Regions from separate parts of the Saccharopolyspora gregorii genome, predicted to be linked through region 1. Evidence: riboswitches for the same ligand, from Rfam matches in the RefSeq annotation. Region 1 holds a riboswitch; the other holds the start of a gene.
The links. Region 1 has a riboswitch for thiamine pyrophosphate ahead of thiO (glycine oxidase ThiO). Riboswitches for the same ligand answer to the same signal wherever they lie in the genome.
Positions count from the first base shown of each region.

Region 2: linked by a shared signal. The riboswitch ahead of H1226_RS24495 (thiamine ABC transporter substrate-binding protein) and the one ahead of thiO (glycine oxidase ThiO) in region 1 are both predicted to bind thiamine pyrophosphate.

Region 1 covers NZ_CP059556.1:436,743-440,948, forward strand. The annotation lists gene H1226_RS01980 (S1 family peptidase) at 116-1,237, shown strand; gene thiE (thiamine phosphate synthase) at 1,535-2,209, opposite strand; TPP riboswitch at 2,273-2,378, shown strand; gene thiO (glycine oxidase ThiO) at 2,368-3,483, shown strand; gene thiS (sulfur carrier protein ThiS) at 3,471-3,671, shown strand; gene thiG (thiazole synthase) at 3,673-4,206, shown strand, end outside.
Region 2 covers NZ_CP059556.1:5,600,149-5,604,354, reverse strand. The annotation lists gene H1226_RS24510 (AraC family transcriptional regulator) at 1-407, opposite strand, end outside; gene H1226_RS24505 (FAD-dependent oxidoreductase) at 902-1,870, shown strand; gene H1226_RS24500 (4a-hydroxytetrahydrobiopterin dehydratase) at 1,876-2,169, opposite strand; TPP riboswitch at 2,240-2,350, shown strand; gene H1226_RS24495 (thiamine ABC transporter substrate-binding protein) at 2,397-3,443, shown strand; gene H1226_RS24490 (ABC transporter permease) at 3,440-4,206, shown strand, end outside.

The sequences.
Region 1 (4,206 bases):
GGAATTTTTGCGCGTCGATGCGTCGAAAGGTGGATGTGCCGGGCGGTGGTCCCCACCAATACTGGCTCCTCGTAGGGATCTTTGAGCCCCACCTCAAGGAGTAGGAGACCCACCTATGACGCGCAAGCTCGCGGCCAGAATGGCCGGGACGATCGTGCTGGCGGCCGGAACCGTCGCGGCCTTCACCATGCCCGCTTCGGCGACCGTCGCCCCCGCGCCGCTGGAGAAGGCAGCCACCCAGCTCGAAGCCATGCAGCGCGACTTCGGCCTCACCGCCGACCAGGCGCAGGCCCGGCTGCACAGCGAGGCCATCGCCAACACCGCGGACCGGACGCTGCGCGGCGTGCTCGCCGACGCGTTCGGCGGTTCGCGCTACGACGCCGAGCTGGGCAAGCTCGTCGTCGGCACCACCGACGCGAACCTGGTCGACGAGATCCGCGCCGCGGGCGCCGAGCCGAAGCTGGTCGAGCACAGCACCGCGCAGCTGGCCGGCGTCGTCGACGGGCTCAACACCCGCCAGGCGCCGCAGGGCGTCACCGGCTGGTACCTGGACTCGGCCGCCAACTCGGTCGTGGTCACCGCCGCCGAGGGCGCGGGTGCCGCCGCGAACGAGTTCGTGCACGCCACCGGGGTCGACGCGCAGGCCGTGCGCGTCGTCGAATCCGCGGAGTCCCCGCGCATCCTCGCCGACGTGATCGGCGGCAACGCCTACACGATCGGCGGCAGCGCCCGCTGTTCCGTCGGCTTCTCGGTGGAGGGCGGCTTCGTCAGCGCCGGGCACTGCGGCAGCGAGGGCGACACCACCAGCACGCCGTCCGGCACCTTCGCGGGCTCCTCGTTCCCCGGGGACGACTACTCCTACGTGGAGGTCGCTTCCGGTGAGACCCCGCGCGGCCTGGTGAACGACTACGCGGGCGGCACCGTCGGCGTCGCCGGTTCGACCGAGGCCGCCGAGGGCGCCTCGATCTGCCGGTCCGGCTCCACCAGCGGCTGGCACTGCGGCACCGTCCAGGCCAAGAACCAGACGGTGAACTACGCCGAGGGCACCGTCACCGGGCTGACCCGCACCGACGCGTGCGCCGAGCCCGGCGACTCCGGCGGCTCGTGGCTGGCCGGTGACCAGGCGCAGGGCGTGACCTCCGGTGGTTCGGGCGACTGCACCAGCGGTGGCACGACCTACTTCCAGCCGGTCAACGAGATCCTGGACGCCTACGGCCTGACCCTGATCACGGAGTGATCGGGAGCCCGGTCACCGGGTGATGGCAGCCGGACGGGCTGCGTCTCAGCCCCACGAGACGCAGCCCGTCTCGTTTTAATTTTGCTACTTCTGCTGCGTAGCACGGGGGTGGCGGAACCTCAGCGGGATTCTCGCTGCGGGATCTTTTTCACCGGTGGCTCCGCCACAGGCGAAAAAGCTGTCCTCGCGAGAATCCCGCTGAGAACCCGCGGGTGGTCCCGTTGCGTGCTGGGTCTCCGCTCAGCGGCTTTGCCGCTGACAGGAAAGAGTCGCGACCCGGCCGGGCCGGGTCGGTGGTCAGGTGGGTAGTCCGGCCTTGAGGGATTCGGCGGCGGCGCGCGGATCGTCGGCCTCGGTGATGGCCCGGACCACCACGATCCGCTCCGCGCCCGCCGCGACCACCTCGGCGAGGTTGTCGTGGCCGACGCCGCCGATCGCGAACCACGGCCTGCCGTGCCCGCGGTGCTCCGCGGCGTGGCGCACCAGCTCGATGCCCGCCGCCTCCCGGCCCGGTTTCGTCGGCGTCGTCCACACCGGGCCGGTGCAGAAGTAGTCCACGCCCGGTTCGGTCGACGCCGCGTCCGCCTGCACCACGTCGTGCGTGGAACGCCCCAGCACCACCTCGTCGCCGACGATGCGCCGCGCCACGTCCACCGGCAGGTCGTCCTGCCCCAGGTGCAGCACGTCGGCCTTCGCGGCCAGCGCCACGTCCGCGCGGTCGTTCACCGCCAGCAGCGCGCCGTGCCGCACGCAGGCCTCCGCGAGCACCTCCAGCGCCGCCAGCTCCTGCCGCGCCTCCAGCGGCGCCCCGCCGGGCCCCTTGTCCCGCAGCTGGACGACGTCCACGCCGCCGGACAGCGCGGCGTCGGCGAACTCCGCCAGATCGCCCCGCTCCGCGCGCGCATCGGTGCAGAGGTACAACCGTGCGTCGGCGAGCCGCGTGCGGATGCCGTAACCGTCCAATCCGGGCATGCCCCCAGGGTAGTCCGCGGCCGGGCGGCGGCTGACCTCGCGCGGGCGGGTGAGTACGGTGGTGGTGGTTGGCACGGGAGCCCGGGATCCGGGCTGAGAGGGGGCGCAGGCCCCGACCGTCGAACCTGATCCGGGTCATGCCGGCGCAGGGAGCGCAGATGCAGCAGCAGTCGTCCGTCACCGTCGTCGGTGGCGGGGTCATCGGTCTCTCCGTCGCGTGGACGGCCGCGCGCGCGGGCCACCGCGTCGAAGTCGTCGATGCGGGGGAGCGGCGTGCGTCGTGGGTCGCGGGCGGGATGCTCGCCCCGGTCGCCGAGGCCGCGCCGGGGGAAGAGGAACTGCTGGAGCTCGGGTCCGAGTCGCTGCGCCGCTGGCCGTCGTTCGCCGCCGAGCTGGCCCGCGGGTCCGGGCTGCCGTCCGGGCTGCGCCGGGAGGGCACGCTGGTGGTCGGCGTGGACGGTGCCGACCGCGCCGAGCTGGACATGCTCGCCGACCACCTCGCCTCGCTGGGGCGCACCGTCACCCGGCTCGGCGGCCGGGAGGTGCGCCGCCTCGAACCCTCGCTGGGGCCCGCGGTGCGGCGCGGCCTGGAGGTGCCCGGCGATCTGGCGGTGGACAACCGGCTGGCGCTGGCCGCGCTGCGGGCCGCGGCGGAGGCGGCGGGCGTCCGGTTCCGCGCCGGGGCGGCGCGGTGGGTGCGGCCGGGCGAGGTGGAGCTCGCCGAGCGGACCCTGCGCTGCGACGTCGCGGTGATCGCCGCCGGTGCCCGCTCCGGCGAGCTGCACCCGGCGCTCACCGGCCGGATCCGCCCGGTCAAGGGCGAGGTGCTGCGGCTGCGGGCGCGCCCCACCGCGCTGCCCCCGCCCGCGCGCACCGTGCGCGGCCCGGTGCGCGGCAGGCAGGTCTACCTGGTCCCGCGCGACGACGGCGGGCTCGTCGTCGGCGCCACCCAGCACGACGCCGGGTTCGACGAGACCGTCACCGCCGGCGGCGTCCGCGACCTGCTGGCCGACGCGGAACGGGTGCTGCCGGGCATCGCCGAGTACGAGCTGCTCGAAGCCGTCGCCGGGCTGCGGCCCGGCACGCACGACAACCTGCCGGTGATCGGCGAACTGGAGCCGGGGGTGCTGGCCGCGACCGGCCACCACCGCAACGGGTTCCTGCTCGCGCCGATCACCGCGGACGCGGTGCTGGCAGAGCTGTCGGGCCGCGAACCACCGGTCGCCGGACCGGTTCCCGCAGGCGACGGAGGAGGTCGACCGTGCAAGTGGTGATCAACGGGGCGGAACGTCCCGTGCAGGTGGACGCGACGCTGGCGGCGGTGCTCGCCGAGTTCGGCGTGCCCGAGCGCGGCGTCGCCGTCGCCGTGGACGGGACCGTGGTGCCCAGGGCGAACTGGCAGGCGACGGAACTCCGCGACGGGGCGGCCGTCGAAGTGCTCACCGCGGTGCAAGGGGGCTGACGTGGACGACGCGCTGGTGATCGCGGGCCGGGAGTTCGGTTCCCGGCTGATCACGGGGACCGGAGGAGCGGCGAACCTGTCGGTGCTGGAGCGGGCGCTGCTGGCCTCCGGCACCGAGCTGACCACGGTGGCGATGCGCCGCGCCGACGCCGGGGGCCGCACCGGCGTGCTGGACCTGCTGCACCGGCTCGGCATCGAGGCGCTGCCGAACACCGCGGGCTGCCGCACGGCGGCGGAGGCGGTGCTCACCGCGCAGCTCGCCAGGGAGGCGCTGGGGACGAACTGGGTGAAGCTGGAGGTGGTGGCCGACGAGGACACGCTGCTGCCGGACCCGGTGGAGCTGCTGGACGCGGCCGAGCAGCTCGTCGACCAGGGCTTCGTGGTGCTGGCCTACACCAACGACGACCCGGTGCTGGCGACGCGGCTGGAGGACGTGGGCTGCGCGGCGGTGATGCCGCTGGGCTCGCCGATCGGCACCGGGCTGGGCATCCGGAACCCGCACAACATCGAGATGATCGTGTCCCGCGCGTCGGTG
Region 2 (4,206 bases), 1.2 Mb from region 1:
ATCCCGCGCGGCACGACGAGGCTGCGCGCGGTCAACGGGCGGTCCGCGCTGCACCGCGCCGGGCGGCGACTGTCCCACACCAGCACGTCCCCGGGGACCAGCGACCACTCCGCACCGCCCTGCTCGAAGCGGACACCCCCGGCGTCGACGAGCAGCACGACGACGAAGTCGCCGTCGGTCCCGGCGAGCTGGCGGGCACCGCGCACCCCGCTGAACGGCGCGGTCGCGCACTCGACCAGCGCTAGGTCGTCGATCCGGTGGCGGTGCAGCGAGGCGCGGAACCCGTCCGCGGGTGGCGGTATCCGCACCGACCAGGGCAGGTCGGCGGTCGCCAGCGCGAACTCCGCTTCGACGGGGCTCGCGCGGCGGGGCCCCTCGACCGGCAGCGGATCCGGACGGTTCGACATCGCATCACACCGTTCGAGAGCGGCACGGCGCCGCGGAGAGCGAGCAGGTTCGACCGGAGGAACACCGCCACCGCGCCGAATAGTTCCGGTCGACCGGTGCGCATCGGGACCGGTGCCGGATCGCGATGATTGCCGATCGGCTGACCCTCGATCGAGGACGAACGGCGGGGCGACCGCGATTCCGGCGCCCGCCACCGCACCGACCCGGGCACGTCCGAGTGAAAGCGCTGCGGGGTCGGTAGCGCAGCGCGGCCCGCCGCGAACTGCGGGCGGCGCACCCCGGAACAGCTGAGTCGCACGCCGTGACCAGGCGATTTACGTTGTGCGCATGCAGCACATCACCCTGATCTGCGGAGACTGCAACGGCAAGGGGTGCAGCAACTGCGGCGGCACCGGCACGATCACCATCGTCGAGGACTAGGACCGCGCCGAGCGGCCGCGAAACCCGCCCCGAGCAGGCCGTGCGCGGCGGGCAGCGCTGCTAGCGTGCCGAAATGGCCGCCAACGGGACCGTCCTGGTCATCGGAGCCGGGGTGATCGGGCTCAGCACCGCCGTGATCCTCGCCGAATCCGGCGTGCCGGTGCGCGTGCGCACCGACGAGCCACCCGCCGACACCACCTCCGCCGTCGCCGGCGCGATCTGGGGGCCGGCGCTGCTGCAACCTGCCGACCGGGTGCGCCGGTGGGTCGCCGACACCTACCGCGCGCTGGTCGAACTGGCCGCCGACGACACCAGCGGAGTGCACCTCGCCACCGGGCGGATGGCCGCCCGCGTCGACCTCGGCGACCAGCTGCCGCCCGAAGCGCTGCTGCTGCCCGACCTGCGCCGCTGCACCCCGGACGAGCTGCCCGCCGGGTTCCGCAGCGGCTACCGGGCGACGCTCCCGCTGATCGACATGCCGCGCTACCTCGAACACCTCACCGGGAGACTGCTCGCCGCCGGCGGCGAACTGCTGATCAGCCCGGTGTCCTCGCTGGCCGACGCCGCGGCCGAAGCGGACCGCATCGTCAACTGCACCGGGGTCGGCGCGCACGAGCTCGTCGGCGACCCCGGCGTGCGGCCCGTGCGGGGGCAGCACGTCCTCGTCCGCAACCCCGGCATCAGCGAGTACTTCGTCGAAGTCGGCGCCGGACCCGAGTTCACCTCGTACGTCCCGCACGGCGACCGAGTCGTGCTCGGCGGCGTCGCGGGCGAGCACGACTGGTCCCGCGCACCCGACCGCGACGACAGCGCCGCCGTGCTGCGCCGCTGCGCGCAGGTCGAACCGCTGCTCGCCGGCGCCGAAGTCCTCGGCGAGACCGTCGGACTGCGCCCCGGGCGCGACGCCGTGCGGCTGGAAACCGAACGGTTCGGCGGCGCCACCGTCGTGCACGACTACGGGCACTCCGGCTGCGGGGTGTCGCTGTCCTGGGGCTGCGCCGCCGAAGCCGCCGGGCTCGTCCTCGGCCGACCGGTGCGCTGACCGGCTCACGCCAACGCGTCGACCACCCCGTCGATCTCCTCCGCCAGCGTGAAGTCCTTCGCGGTGAGGCCACCCGCCGAATGCGTCGAGAGGGCGAACACGACGGTGCGCCAGCGGATGTCCAGATCCGGGTGGTGGTTCTCGCTCTCCGCGATCTCCGCGACCCGGTTCACCGCCTGGATGGCCTGCGGGAAGCTCGCGAACTCCACGCTCCGCACGATCGTGGTGCCGTCCTGGGCCCACTCCGGCAGCCGGGACAGCGATTCGGCGACCTGGGTGTCGTTCAGCAGTTCGGTCATGCCCACATGGTGGTCGTCGGACGGCCGGAACGCGACCGTCGACCCCCGGCTCGGTGGCGGCACGTAGACTGCCGGTCGCCACGGGAGTCCAGCGCGCTGGGCTGAGAGGAGGGGCGCATCCCCTCGACCGTCCGCACCTGAACCGGATCATGCCGGCGCAGGGAGGTGTCGCGATCAGCTCGAGTTCGCACGCGTGGCCGAGACCGGTGTGCTACTCGGGAGGACCGTTGAACCCCTTACTGCGCTGGGCCGCGGCACTCGCCGCCGCCGCGCTCACCACCGGATGTTCGCTCATCGGGAGCTCCGGCGAGGACACCGCGGCGCGCACCGTCACCCTCGTCGCGCACGACTCGTTCGTCGCCGACCCGGCGCTGCTCGCCGACTTCGAGAAGCGCAGCGGCATCCACCTGGAGATCCGCAACAGCGGTGACGCCGGAGAGCTGACCAACAAGCTGGCGCTGTCCAAGGCGGCACCGCTCGGCGACGTCGCCTACGGCGTGGACTCCACCTTCGCCTCCCGCGCGCTGCGCGCCGACGTGTTCGCCCCGTACCGGCCCGCCGCCGCCGACCGCGGACCGCAGCGCTACGCCCAGGACCAGCAGAACCGGCTCACCGCCGTCGACGTCGCCGACGTGTGCCTGAACATCGACACCGCCTGGTTCGCCGCGCACCGGCTGCCGGAGCCGACGACGCTGCGCGACCTCACCGATCCCCGCTACCGAGACCTGACCTCGATGCCGGACCCGACGACGTCCTCCCCTGGCTTGGCGTTCCTGCTCGGCACCATCGACGCCTTCGGCGAGCCCGGTTGGCAGGACTACTGGCGCGCCCTCGACGCCAACGGCGTGCGGCTGTCCTCCGGCTGGGAAGAGGCCTACAACCAGGACTTCTCCGGTTCCACCGGCCAGGGGCCGCGACCGATCGTGCTGTCCTACGCGTCCTCGCCCGCCGCCGAGGTCGACGAGAACGGTGCGCCGCGCACCAAGGCCCTGCTCGACACCTGCTACCGGCAGGTCGAGTACGCGGGCGTGCTCACCGGCGCGAAGGACCCGCAGGCGGCGCGGGAAGTGGTGGACTTCCTGCTCTCGTCCGAGTTCCAAGGTCAGGTCGCCGACCAGATGTACGTGTACCCCGCGGTCGACGGGGTGCCGCTGCCCGAAGGCTGGGCGGCCAGCGCGCCGCTGCCGCCGCGGCCCGCGGAACTGCCCGCCGACGAGGTGGAGAACAACCGGGACCGGTGGGTCGAGCAGTGGCGGACGCTGGTCCGGGGATGACCGGCGAACTCCGCCGCCGGGTTGCGGTGGCGCTGGCCGCGGCGGTCGTCCTCGGCTTCCTCGGGGTCTTCTTCGCCTGGCCCGTCGCGGCGATCATCGGGCTGGGCGTGCGCGGCGACGTCGGAGCGGTGCTCGCCGAGCCGGCCACCTGGCGGCTCGTCGGCTTCACCCTCGGGCAGGCCGCCGCGTCCACCGCGGTCGCGCTGCTCTGCGGGCTGCCGCTCGCCTACGTGCTCGCCAGGCTCGTCCTGCCCGGTACAGGGCTGCTGCGGGTCGCGGTGACCGTGCCGTTCGTGCTGCCGACGATCGTCGTGGGCATGGCCTTCCGCGCGTTGTTCGGCGCCGACGGGGGAGTGCTGCCGATCGTGCTGGCCAACGCGTTCTTCAACGTCGCCGTCGTCGCGCGCACCGTCAGCGGGTTGTGGGGGCACCTGGACCGGCGGATGGAGGACGCCGCCCGATCGCTGGGAGCCGGGCGGCTGCGCACCTTCACCTCGGTGACGCTGCCCGCGTTGCTGCCCGCGCTCGGATCGGCGGCGGCCGTCGTGTTCCTGTTCAGCGCCACCAGCTTCGGGGTGGTGCTGGTGCTCGGCGGCGGTCGGCTGCGCACCCTGGAGACGGAGATCTACCTGCGCACCGTGCAGCTGCTGGACCTGCCCGGCGCCGCGGCGCTGTCCCTGCTGCAGCTGGTCGCCGTCGTCGCCGCCCTGCTCGTGGCCACCATCGCGCGCCGCCGCCGGGAGACCGCGCTGCGGCTGCGCGC